2 regions of the Micromonospora sp. CNZ286 genome follow, and region 1 is predicted to be linked to the other one. Evidence: predicted binding sites of a transcription regulator. Region 1 holds the regulator's gene; the other holds the start of a gene.
The links. Region 1 encodes HrcA, which represses chaperone genes, less so after heat shock. Its sites were predicted from a motif close to GGTTNGCACNCTCNNNNNGAGNGTGCNAACC; they were not measured.
Positions count from the first base shown of each region.

Region 2: the regulator HrcA is predicted to act here: its motif matches at 1,786-1,816, upstream of groES (co-chaperone GroES).

Region 1 is NZ_JACHIZ010000001.1:972,822-979,088, forward strand. Features, by position in the region: gene hemW (radical SAM family heme chaperone HemW) at 1-932, shown strand, start outside; gene FHX31_RS04645 (DUF4870 domain-containing protein) at 972-1,583, opposite strand; gene hrcA (heat-inducible transcriptional repressor HrcA) at 1,816-2,838, shown strand; gene dnaJ (molecular chaperone DnaJ) at 2,912-4,057, shown strand; gene FHX31_RS04660 (16S rRNA (uracil(1498)-N(3))-methyltransferase) at 4,059-4,793, shown strand; gene FHX31_RS04665 (SDR family NAD(P)-dependent oxidoreductase) at 4,928-5,689, opposite strand; gene FHX31_RS04670 (histidine triad nucleotide-binding protein) at 5,783-6,127, shown strand; gene FHX31_RS04675 (serine hydrolase domain-containing protein) at 6,124-6,267, shown strand, end outside.
Region 2 is NZ_JACHIZ010000001.1:368,115-374,381, reverse strand. Features, by position in the region: gene groL (chaperonin GroEL) at 1-1,268, opposite strand, end outside; gene groES (co-chaperone GroES) at 1,339-1,653, opposite strand; gene FHX31_RS01885 (THUMP-like domain-containing protein) at 1,908-3,140, shown strand; gene ybaK (Cys-tRNA(Pro) deacylase) at 3,196-3,675, shown strand; gene FHX31_RS01875 (sugar ABC transporter substrate-binding protein) at 3,879-4,982, shown strand; gene FHX31_RS01870 (ATP-binding cassette domain-containing protein) at 5,086-5,898, shown strand; gene FHX31_RS01865 (sugar ABC transporter permease) at 5,895-6,267, shown strand, end outside.

The DNA.
Region 1 (6,267 bases):
CCACCCTGCTGCCCGCCGACGACCTGGCCCGGATCCTCGACGGCATCGACCGCGTCTGGGGGCTGGCCGCCGACGCCGAGGTGACCACCGAGGCCAACCCCGAGTCGGTGAGCCCGGAGTCGCTCAAGACGCTGCGGGCCGCCGGGTACACCCGGATCTCGCTCGGCATGCAGTCCGCCGCGCCGGGGGTGCTCGCGGTGCTGGACCGGCGGCACAGCGCGGGCCGGGCCACCGCCGCCGCGCTGGAGGCGCGCGACGCCGGGTTCGAGCACGTGAACCTGGACCTGATCTACGGCACGCCGGGCGAGACCGCAGACGACTTCGCCGCCTCGCTGGCCCAGGTGGTCGACGCGGGCGTGGACCACGTCAGCGCGTACGCCCTGATCGTGGAGGACGGCACCCGGCTGGCCGGGCGGATGCGCCGCGGCGAGCTGCCGTACCCCTCCGACGACGTGGCGGCGGACCGCTACCTGGCTGCGGAGGCCGCGCTCGGCGAGGCCGGATTCTCCTGGTACGAGGTGTCGAACTGGGCCCGGTCGGCGGCGGCGGCGTGCCGGCACAACCTGCTCTACTGGACCGGCGCCGACTGGTGGGGCCTGGGCCCGGGGGCGCACAGCCACGTCGGCGGCGTGCGGTGGTGGAACGTCAAGCACCCGAGCGCGTACGCGGCCCGGCTGGCCGAGGGCGCCTCGCCCGCGCTGGCCCGGGAGCAGCTCACCCCGGACGAGCAGCACATGGAGGACGTGATGCTGCGGGTGCGGCTCGCCTCCGGGCTGCCGCTGGACGTGCTGGACGAGCCCGGCCGGGCGGGCGCCGAGCGGGCCCGGGACGCCGGGCTGCTCGACGCCGGGGCGTACGCGCGAGGGCTTGTGGTGCTGACGCTGCGCGGCCGGCTGCTGGCCGACGCGGTGGTACGCGACCTGCTGCCGTGACCGGCACCGGCCGGCCGCCCCCTCGGCCGGCCGGCGGTGTCACTTGATGAAGTTGTAGGTCATCGGGTAGCGGTAGAGCACACCCTCGTTGGCCTTGACCCCGCCGATGATTCCGAAGATCAGCGGCACCAGCCAGACCAGCATCGGGACGAAGAACAGGATCCCGCAGGTGATGACCGTGATCACCCAGGCGAGCACGCTGGCGATGGTCCAGGTGATCTGGAAGTTCAGCGCCGCGACCGCGTGGGCGCGGACCGTCGGCGACTGCTGACCGCGGGTCATCATCGCGATCAGCGGGGCGACCCAGCCGAGCAGACCGCCGCCGACGATGACACCCGCGGCGCCACCGAAGTGCGCCACCAGGGCCCACGTCTTCTCGTCGTTGTTGGCGTACGCGGCGGGGCCGTACCCGCCACCGGCGGGGTAGCCGGCGCCGTAGCCGGGCGTGCCGCCCGGCGGAGGGTAACCACCGGGGGGCGGGTAGCCGCCCGGAGGCGGATAGTCACCGGGCGGGGGATAGCCGCCGGCGCCCGGCGCCCCGGACAGTGGAGCGGTGGGCGGTTCGCTGCCCGGCGACGAGCCGTAGGGCGCCGACGGGTCGGGCTGGGGGCCGGAGTCCCCTGCCCCTGGAGGGCGAGGAGGTTCTGTCATGGTCGCCACGGTAGGGGCACCGGTCAACTCGCACCAGAGCGACACAGACCGACGATGACCGGCTGTTCGGCCCTGGTGGGCGGCGCTGTGTGGTGGGCCGCACCGCAGGTCCGTCGGGCGATCATCGCGCCGGCGGGGGTGCCGACGTAGACTGGCACTCGCTACAGTCGAGTGCCAGCCGCCCGGCGGATGCCGCGTGCCGGCCCGGCCGAGGTGCGTCAGGAGGTGGGGAATGGGTCTCGACGACCGCAAACTCGCCGTGCTGCGCGCGATCGTCGAGGACTACGTCGCCACGCAGGAACCGGTCGGCAGCAAGGCCCTGGTCGAGCGGCACCAGCTCGGCGTCTCGCCGGCCACCGTGCGCAACGACATGGCGGTGCTGGAGGAGGAGGGCTACATCCGGCAGCCGCACACCAGTGCCGGCCGGGTGCCCACCGACCGCGGCTACCGCCTCTTCGTCGACCGGCTGTCCCGGGTCAAGCCGCTCAGCCCGGCCGAGCGCCGGGCGATCGAGCGCTTCCTGGTCGGCGCCGTCGACCTGGACGACGTGGTGCACCGCACGGTCCGGCTGCTCGCCCAGCTCACCCGGCAGGTGGCAGTGGTGCAGTACCCGAGCCTGGCCCGCTCCAAGGTGCGCCACCTGGAGCTGGTGCCGATCTCCACCACCCGGCTCATGGTCGTCATGATCGCCGACACCGGCCGGGTCGAGCAGCGGCTGGTCGAGCTGCCCGCCCCGGTGCCCGCCGACGACGTGACCGACCTGCGCCGGCTGGTGAACGAGAAGCTCGTCGGCAGCCAGCTCGCCGAGACGCCGCCGCTGGTGCAGGCGCTCGTCGAGGAGTCCGCGCCGCATCTGCGCCCGGCCATGACCACGCTCTCCACCGTGCTGCTGGAGACGCTCGTGGAACGGCACGAGGAGCGCCTCGCGCTGGCCGGACAGGCCAACCTCACCCGGGGCGGCCTGCTCGACTTCCAGGGCTCGCTGCGGCCCATCCTGGAAGCGCTCGAAGAAGAGGTCGTGCTGCTCAAGCTGATCGGTGAGACGGAGCCGAGCACCACCCGGGTGCTCATCGGCGACGAGAACGAATTCGACAACCTGCGGGCCGCCTCGGTGGTCAGCACCGGCTACGGACCGGGCAGCACGATCGTCGGTGGACTCGGCGTGCTCGGGCCGACCCGGATGGACTACCCCGGCAATATCGCCATGGTGAGGGCCGTGGCACGCTACGTGGGCGAACTGCTGGCCCAGAACTGACCAGTCAGGGCCGACGGCCGGTTCCGGCCGACGACCGGAGCGACGCGAGACGAACATGAGGACACCTAACGCAGTGGCCAGGGACTACTACGGCATTCTCGGCGTGAGCCGGGACGCCTCCGACGACGAGATCAAGCGCGCCTACCGCAAGCTGGCGCGGCAGTTCCACCCGGACGTCAATCCGGACCCGGAGGCCCAGGAGAAGTTCAAGGACATCAACGCCGCGTACGAGGTCCTCTCGGACGACCGGAAGCGGCAGATCGTCGACCTGGGTGGCGACCCGCTCGCCCCGGGCGGCGGCGGCATGGGCGGTCCCGGCGGCCCGGGCGGCGCCGGTCCGTTCGTCGGCTTCCAGGACATCATGGACGCGTTCTTCGGCGGCGCCGCGGGCGGCAGCCGGGGGCCGCGTCCGCGTACCCGCCCCGGTGCGGACGCGATCCTGCGCCTGGAGCTGGACCTCAACGAGACCGCGTTCGGCGTCGAGGCGCCGATCACCGTCGACACCGCCGTGCTCTGCACCACCTGCTCCGGCGCCGGCACCGCCGCCGGCACCCACCTGGCCACCTGCGAGGCGTGCGGCGGCCGGGGCGAGGTGCAGTCGGTGCAGCGGACGTTCCTCGGCCAGGTGGTCTCCGCCCGGCCGTGCACCGTCTGCCAGGGCTACGGCACCACCATCCCGCACCCCTGCCCGACCTGCGCCGGTGACGGCCGGGTGCGCACCCGCCGCTCACTCACCGTGAAGATCCCGGCCGGGGTCGAGGACGGCATGCGGATCCGCCTGGCCCAGCAGGGTGAGGTCGGCCCGGGTGGCGGCACCGCCGGTGACCTCTACGTCGAGATCCACGAGCGGCCGCACGACGTCTACTCCCGCAAGGGCGACGACCTGCACTGCCGGGTCACCGTGCCGATGACCGCGGCCGCGCTGGGCACCCGGCTGACCATCAAGACGCTGGACAGCGAGGAGACGGTCGACGTCAAGCCCGGCACCCAGCCCGGAAGCACGATGCGGCTGCGCGCCCGGGGCGTACCGCACCTTCGCGGCACCGGCCGGGGCGACCTCTACGTGCACCTGGACGTGCGTACCCCGACCAAGCTCGACGCCGACCAGGAGCGGATGCTGCGCGACTTCGCCAAGACCCGCGGCGAGGAGGTCGCCGAGCTGACCAAGCAGGGCGGGTTCTTCTCCCGGATGCGCGACGCCTTCAACGGGCACGCCTGAGGTGTCCGCCCCGCTGTTCCTGGTCGAGGCGCTGCCCACCGGTGACACGCTGACGCTCGACGGCCCGGAGGGCCACCACGCGGCCACCGTGCAGCGGCTGCGCGCCGGCGAGGAACTGGTGCTCGCCGACGGCCGGGGCGGCACCGCCGCCGCGGTGGTCACCGCCGTCGGCCGCGGCACGCTCGACCTGCGGGTCACCAGCCGGGGGTACGCGGACGCGCCGGTACCCCGGCTCGTCGTGGTGCAGGGCATCGCCAAGGGCGACCGGGGTGAACTCGCCGTGCAGGCGATGACCGAGGTCGGCGTGGACGAGATCGTGCCGTGGGCGGCGTCCCGCTCGGTGGCGCAGTGGCGCGGCGACCGGGGCGGACGGGCCCGGCAGAAGTGGGTCGCGACCGCCCGGGAAGCGGCCAAGCAGGCCCGCCGCCCGTGGCTGCCGGTGGTGGCCGGCGCGCCGGACGAGTCCACCGCCTCGGTGGCCCGCCGGATCGCCGGTGCGGCCGGCGCGTTCGTGCTGCACGAGGGCGCCCACGACCGGCTGACCACAGTCGACCTGCCGGCCACCGGCGAGATCGTGCTGGTGGTGGGCCCGGAGGGCGGCATCGCCGACCACGAGCTGGCCGCGTTCGCCGACGCGGGCGCCCGTACGGTCCGCCTGGGCCCGTCCGTCCTGCGCACGTCCACGGCTGGCGTGGCAGCCCTGACAGTCCTGGCCACCCGCCTGACCCACTGGTAACCCGCGCCGCGCGCCCCTTCCGCGCCCCCCTTCCGCGTTGATCTTGCAGTTTCGGCCCGTGTCGCGCCCCTTTTGCGGTGCTTCGCCGGGGCCGAAAGTGCAAGATCGCCGAGGTCAGGGGCGGGGCGTGGGGGTCAAGAGCGGAGGTAGGAGGCGCCGTTCAGGTCGATGATGGTGCCTGCGGCCCACTCGGCCTCGGGGCTCGCCAGCCAGTGCACCGCCGCCGCGATCTCCTCCGGCCGGGCCACCCGGTGGAACGGGGACTGGGCGCGTACCGCCTCGCCCCGCCCGCTCTTCAGGTGCTCGTTCGTCATGTCGGTCTCGACGAAGCCGGGCGCCACGCACGCCACAGCGATGCCGTACGGCGCCAGGGCCACCGCCAGCGACTGGGCCATCGCGTTCATCCCGGCCTTGCTGGCCCCGTACGCCGGGTTGGCCGGCTCGCCCCGGAACGCGCCCCGGGACGAGACGTTCACGATCCGGCCCCCGCGTTCGCGCATGTGCTGCGCGGCGCACCAGGCGGCGTTCGCGGCGCCGACGAGGTTGGTGTCGAGCACCTCCCGCCAGCGCGCCCGCCACTGCTCGTAGCTGCTCTCGAAGACCGGGTGCGGGGGATCGGCCGGCCCGAACACCCCGGCGTTGTTCACGAGTACGTCGAGGCCGCCGAGCCGCTGGGCCGCCTCGTCCACCATGGTCCGTACCGCGTCGGCGTCGGCCAGGTCGGCGCGGACCACCACGTGCCCGTCACCCGGCAACTCGGCGCGCAGCCGCTCGGCCAGCCCGGCCGAGTCCCGGTGGTGGATCGCCACCCGGTCTCCACCTGCGGCGAACGCCCGCGCCACCGCCCGCCCGATGCCCCGCGAGGCCCCCGTCACCAGCACCGCCCGTCCCGACATGGCGGCCATCCTGCCGCACCGGGCCAGACTGTTAAAAAGGGCCCCTTCCCATACCGGAGGCGTTAAGCAGGGGCCCCTCCTTACACTGCTGCGATGGACTGCCTCTTCTGCCGGATCGTCGCCGGGGAGATTCCGGCCACCATCGTCCGCGAGACCGCCACCACCCTGGCCTTCCGGGACATCGACCCGAAGGCGCCCACCCACGTGCTGGTGATCCCGAAGGAGCACTACGCGGACGTGGCCACGCTGGCCCAGGGTGCGCCCGAGCTGGCCGGCGAGGTGCTCCAGACCGCCGCCGTGGTCGCCGAGGAGGAGGGCCTGACCGTGGACGGGTTCCGGCTGATGTTCAACACCGGCCCGTACGGCGGCCAGGAGGTCTTCCACGTGCACGCCCACCTGCTCGGCGGCGCGCCGCTCGGCCCGATGCTCTGCCGATGACCGACGTCTCCGACCGGCTCGGCCGGATGGTGCGCCAGGCGCAGGCCACCGGGCGGATCCCGGCGGTGTCGGCCGCCCTGCACCGGGCCGACCGGCCGCTGTGGACCTGCGCCGTGGGCGACACCGGCAACGACACCCCG
Region 2 (6,267 bases), 600 kb from region 1:
GCCGGCAGGATCTGGGCCAGGGCGGCACCGCCACCCGGAACCGTGCCCTCCTCGACCGCGGCCTTGGTCGCGGCGATGGCGTCCTCGATGCGGTGCTTGCGCTCCTTCATCTCGACCTCGGTGGCCGCGCCGACCTTGATCACGGCGATGCCGCCGGAGAGCTTCGCCAGCCGCTCGGCCAGCTTCTCCCGGTCCCACTCGGAGTCGGAGGCCTCGATCTCCTTGCGGATCTGCGCGACCCGGTCGGCGACCTCGGAGGCCTGCCCGCCACCGTCGACGACTGTGGTGTTCTCCTTGTCGACCACGACGCGACGGGCGGTGCCGAGCACCTCCAGGCCGACCTGGTCGAGCTTGTAGCCCAGCTCCGGGGCGACCAGCTCGGCACCGGTCAGGATCGCCATGTCCTGGAGCATCGCCTTGCGGCGGTCGCCGAAGCCGGGGGCCTTGACGGCGCAGACCTTGACGGTCTTGCGCAGCGCGTTGACCACGAGCGTGGACAGGGCCTGGCCCTCGACGTCCTCGGCGACGATGAGCAGCGGCTTGTTGTTCTGGAGAACCTTCTCCAGCAGCGGCAGCAGCTCCTCGATCGCCGAGATCTTCTGGGTGGTGATCAGGATGTACGGGTCCTCCAGGACCGCCTCCTGCGCCTCCAGGTCGGTGACGAAGTTCGGCGAGATGAAGCCCTTGTCGAACTGGAGCCCCTCGGTCACCTCCAGCTCGGTGGTGAGCGCGGAGCCCTCCTCGACGGTGATGACGCCGTCGCGGCCGACCTTCTCCATCGCCTCGGCGATCAGGTCGCCGATGGCGGCGTCCTGCGCGGAGACGGTCGCGACGTGCGCGATCGACTCCTTGCCGGCGACCTCGACGGCCTTGCCGAGCAGCGCCTCGGAGACCTTGGCGGCCGCCGCGTCGATGCCCCGCTTCAGGCCGGTCGGGTTGGTGCCGGCGGCCACGTTGCGCAGGCCCTCGCGGACCATGGCCTGGGCCAGCACGGTGGCGGTGGTGGTCCCGTCGCCGGCGACGTCGTTGGTCTTGGTCGCCACCTCCTTGACCAGCTGCGCGCCGAGGTTCTCGTACGGGTTGGTGAGCTCGATCTCCTTGGCGATGGTCACGCCGTCGTTGGTGATCGTGGGCGCACCGAACTTCTTGTCCAGGACGACGTTGCGCCCGCGCGGGCCGAGGGTGACCTTCACCGCGTCCGCGAGGGCGTTGACACCGTGCTCGAGCAGGTGCCGGGCGTCGTCCGAGAAGCTGAGGATCTTCGCCATCAGTATCCCTTCGAAGCGACGTCGCCCCGGCCCGGCGAGCCGGACCGGGGCAACGACACTGATCGGTTGCTTACTTCTCGATGACCGCGAGGACGTCGCGGGCGGAGAGCACCAGGTACTCCTCGCCGGCGTACTTGACCTCGGTGCCGCCGTACTTCGAGTAGAGGACGGTGTCGCCGACCTTCACGTCGATCGGCACGCGGTTGCCCTTGTCGTCGATCCGGCCCGGGCCGACAGCGAGGACGGTGCCCTCCTGCGGCTTCTCCTTGGCGGTGTCGGGGATCACGATGCCCGAGGCGGTGGTGGTCTCGGCCTCGTTCGCCTGGACCACGATGCGGTCCTCGAGCGGCTTGATCGCAACCTTGGTCGCGGTAGTCACGGGCATACCCTCCCGGGTACTTGGTGTCGTTGCCGGCCGGCATGCCGACCAGCGTCAATCTGCCACATGCCACCGGGCGGGGCCGTCGTCGCGGGTGCCGGTCCGCCTGGCGCTCAACCCCCGGGCACGAGGCTCGGGCGTTGGCACCCTCAGGGTGAGAGTGCTAATCGCAGGTTATTCCTCGGCTAGCACTCCGTCAAGGAGAGTGCCAACGCGTCGCCCTCCGTGTCGCGCCGGAACCGGGCCGGGAGAATGAGCGCGTGGATCTCGACCAGCTCGCCGCGCTGCGTACCCCCGAGGGGTCGGCCGCGCTCGCCGCGGCCGACCGGGTGGCCGGCGGCGACCCGCTGGCGGCGGCGGCCGCGCTGCGTTCGGCCGGAATCCCCGGCGGGCTCGCGGCGGCCGCACTCACCCAGGCCGAGCTGCGCCGCCGGGCGGCCGGCAAGTTCGGCGCGGCGGCGGCCGGGATGTTCCTCACCCGGGCCGGGCTGGAGCAGGCCACCCGCCGCGCGGTCGCCGACCGGCGCGCCGCGCGGCTGCGGGCCGCGGGCGTGACCACGCTGGCCGACCTGGGGTGCGGGCTGGGGGCCGACGCGCTCGCCGCGGCCCGCGCCGGCATCCGGGTGTACGCGGTGGAGGCCGACCCGGTGACCGCCGCGATGGCGGCCGCGAACGCCGAGGCGGCCGGGCTGACCGACCTGGTGACTGTCGAACGCGGTGACGCCACGGCGTTCGACGCGACAGGGGTCGACGCCGTGTTCTGCGATCCGGCCCGGCGGCGGGCCGGCACCGGGCGGCGTGTGTTCGACCCGAACGCCTACTCGCCGCCGTGGGACTTCGTCACCGGCCTGGCCGCACGCGTGCCGCGCACAGTGGTGAAGGTGGCGCCCGGGCTGGACCACGCGCTGATCCCGGCCGGCGCCGAGGCGGAGTGGGTGAGCGTGGACGGCGACCTGGTCGAGGCCGCGCTCTGGTGCGGCGACCTGGCCGAGGTCCCCCGCCGCGCCACCCTGCTGCGCGAGAAGGAAGGGCCCCTTCTTAACGCCTCCGGTAGTAAAAGGGTCCCTTCCTATCAGCTCACCGGGACCGGTGCGCAGGAGGCGCCGGTGGGACCGGTGCGGCGGTTCCTCTACGACCCGGATCCGGCCGTGGTGCGCGCGCACCTGGTCGCCGAGCTGGCCGCCGACCTCGACGCCACGCTCGCCGACCCGTCGATCGCCTACCTGTACGCCGACGAGGCCCGGCCCACGCCGTTCGCCCGCTGCCTGGAGATCACCGACGTGCTGCCGTTCGCGCTGAAGCGGCTGCGCGCCCTGCTGCGGGAGCGGCGCGTCGGCCGGGTCGAGATCCGTAAGCGCGGCTCGGCGCTGGAGCCGGAGAAGCTGCGCCGCGACCTGCGGCTGTCCGGCGACGAGGCGGCCGGTCTGGCGCTGACCCGGGTGGCCGGCGACCCCACTGTGCTCGTCTGCCGGCCGGTTCCGCCCGGCGGTTGACCCCGGCTCACGTTTCCGGCTCGCGGTGTCGCGGCGCGCGGGTTAGCTTGAGCCCGTGGCGGGCCCTGGCACTCCGGCGATCGCGTTGCTGAGCAAGCGGAAGATCGCCCACAGCACCCACACCTACGACGTCTCGCCGGACGCGCCGAACTACGGCGCGCTCGTGGCGACCGCGCTCGGCGTGGCGCCGGAGCGCGTGTTCAAGTCGCTCGTCACCGAGGTCGACGGCGGGCTGACGGTGGCGGTGGTGCCGGTGACCGGCGAGCTGGACCTGAAGGCGCTCGCCGCCGCGGCCGGCGGCAAGCGGGCGACGATGGCGGAGCGCACGACGGCCGAGCGGGCGACCGGATACGTCCGCGGCGGCATCAGCCCGCTCGGGCAGCGCAAGCGGCTACCGACTGTCATCGACGCCTCCGCGCTGACGCACCCGACGGTGTACGTCTCGGCGGGTCGCCGGGGGTTGCAGGTGCAGCTCGCGCCGACGGATCTGGTGGCGCTCACCGGGGCGACGACGGCGTCGATCGCCACTGCCTGAGCGGCTCGTGACGGTACGTGTGGGAGCGTTTCCGGAACGCGCTCTCCCGGCGGTGTCCCGCGGGTGACAACCGCGTTGCTGAATTGTTACCGCCGCCAACAAACTTCTGACCTCGGCAGTCTTGCGGCGCATGGGAAGCGGGGAATACGTTGCCGGGCACAACAAAACATCACCACTCCCCCACCTCCGAAAGGACCCTGCACATGCGCAAGGGCTTCCTCACCTTCGCGGCCGTCGGTCTTCTCGCGACCGGCAGCATGGCCGCCTGCGGTGACAACGGCGGTTCTTCCGACGAGGCCGGCGGCTCCAACGCCAAGAAGCCGAAGATCGGCGTGATCCTGCCGGACAGCAAGTCCTCCGCCCGCTGGGAGGGCGCGGACCGCAAGTACCTCAAGGCGGCGTTCGACGCGGCCGGCGTCGAGTCCGACATCCAGAACGCGCAGAACGACAAGACCGCGTTCCAGACCATCGCCGACCAGATGATCACCAACGGCGTCAACGTCCTGATGATCGTCAACCTGGACTCCGGCACCGGCAAGGCCGTGCTCGACAAGGCCAAGTCGCAGGGCGTCGCGACCATCGACTACGACCGGCTGACCCTGGGCGGCTCCGCCCAGTACTACGTCAGCTTCGACAACGAGGCCGTCGGCAAGCTCCAGGGCGAGGGCCTGAGCAAGTGCCTGACCGACAAGGGCGTCAAGAACCCGTCGATCGCGTACCTCAACGGCTCGCCGACCGACAACAACGCCACCCTGTTCAAGAACGGGTACGACTCGGTGCTCAAGCCGAAGTTCGACTCGAAGGAGTACACCAAGGTCGCCGACGACTCGGTGCCGGCCTGGGACAACGCGCAGGCCGCCACGATCTTCGAGCAGCAGCTGACCAAGGCCGGCGGCAAGATCGACGGCGTGCTCGCCGCCAACGACGGTCTCGGCAACGCGGCCATCTCGGTGCTGAAGAAGAACAAGCTCAACGGCAAGGTTCCGGTGACCGGTCAGGACGCCACCAAGGAGGGCCTGCAGAACATCCTCGCCGGTGACCAGTGCATGACTGTCTACAAGGCGGTCAAGAAGGAGGCGGACGCCGCCGCCGAGCTGGCCATCGCGCTCGCCAAGGGTGAGCGGAAGGACACCGGCCAGACGGTCAAGGACCCGGAGGGCGGCCGGGACGTGCCGTCGGTGCTGCTGGAGCCCAAGGCCATCTACAAGGACAACGTCAAGGACGTGGTGGCCGACGGATACGTCACCAAGGAAGAGCTCTGCACCGATGCCTTCGCGAAGCTCTGCACCGACGCCGGCGTGAGCTGACCCACCCGCCTCAGGCGGCGCCGCCCGGCACGGGGTTTCCCGTGCCGGGCGGCGCCCGCGCCGGACGGGATCCGAGACCTCCCTCCGCCCAAAGGAGAACCCCGTGTCCGCAACCCCCCTGCTGGAGCTACGCGGGATCGACAAGAGCTTCGGTCCCGTCCAGGTGCTGCGTGACGTCGCCTTCGCCGCGCACGCCGGCGAGGTGACCGCGCTGGTCGGCGACAACGGCGCCGGCAAGTCGACCCTGGTCAAGTGCATCAGCGGCATCCACCCCACCGACGCCGGCGAGTTCGTCTTCGACGGCCGCCCGGTGACCATCAACAGCCCTCGGGACGCCGCCGCGCTCGGGATCGAGGTCGTCTACCAGGACCTCGCGCTCTGCGACAACCTCGACATCGTGCAGAACATGTTCCTCGGCCGGGAGAAGCGCAGCGGCATCGTGCTCGACGAGCCGACCATGGAGCAGATGGCCGCCGAGACGCTCGCCGGCCTGAGCGTGCGCACCGTGAAGTCGCTGCGCCAGCACGTGGCCAGCCTCTCCGGCGGCCAGCGGCAGACCGTGGCCATCGCCAAGGCCGTGCTCTGGAACAGCCGGCTCGTCATCCTGGACGAGCCGACCGCCGCACTCGGCGTCGCGCAGACCGCCCAGGTGCTGGAGCTGGTCCGCCGGCTGGCCGACAACGGCCTGGCCGTGGTGCTCATCTCGCACAACATGAACGACGTCTTCGCCGTCTCCGACCGGATCGCCGCGCTCTACCTCGGCCAGATGGTCGCCCAGGTGAAGACCACCGACATCACCCACTCGCAGGTGGTCGAGCTGATCACCGCCGGCCGCTCCGGCAGCCTCGGCCTCACCGGCGAGCCGGGCGGCAACGGCGCCGCGCCCGCCGACACCACTCCAGGAGCCGTCCGATGACCGCCATCGTCGTGAAGAAGGAAGGCCCGGCCGGCGTCACCCCGACACCGACCGTCGGCAGCCACGTGAACAACTACTGGCGCCGGGTACGCGGCGGCGACATCGGTGCGCTCCCCGCCGTGGTCATGCTCGTGGCGCTGGCGGTGGGCTTCTCGATCGCCCGCCCGTCGTTCTTCACCGCCGGCAACCTGGCGAACCTGTTCACCCAGGGCGCGGCGGTCACGCTCATCGCGATGGGTCTGGTCTTCGTCCTGCTGCTCGGCGAGATCGACCTCTCCGCCGGCTTCGCCAGCGGCGTCTGCGCCGCGATCCTGGCCAACGTGGTGACAGTGCTCGGCTACCCCTGGTACGTGGCGGTGCTCTCCGCCG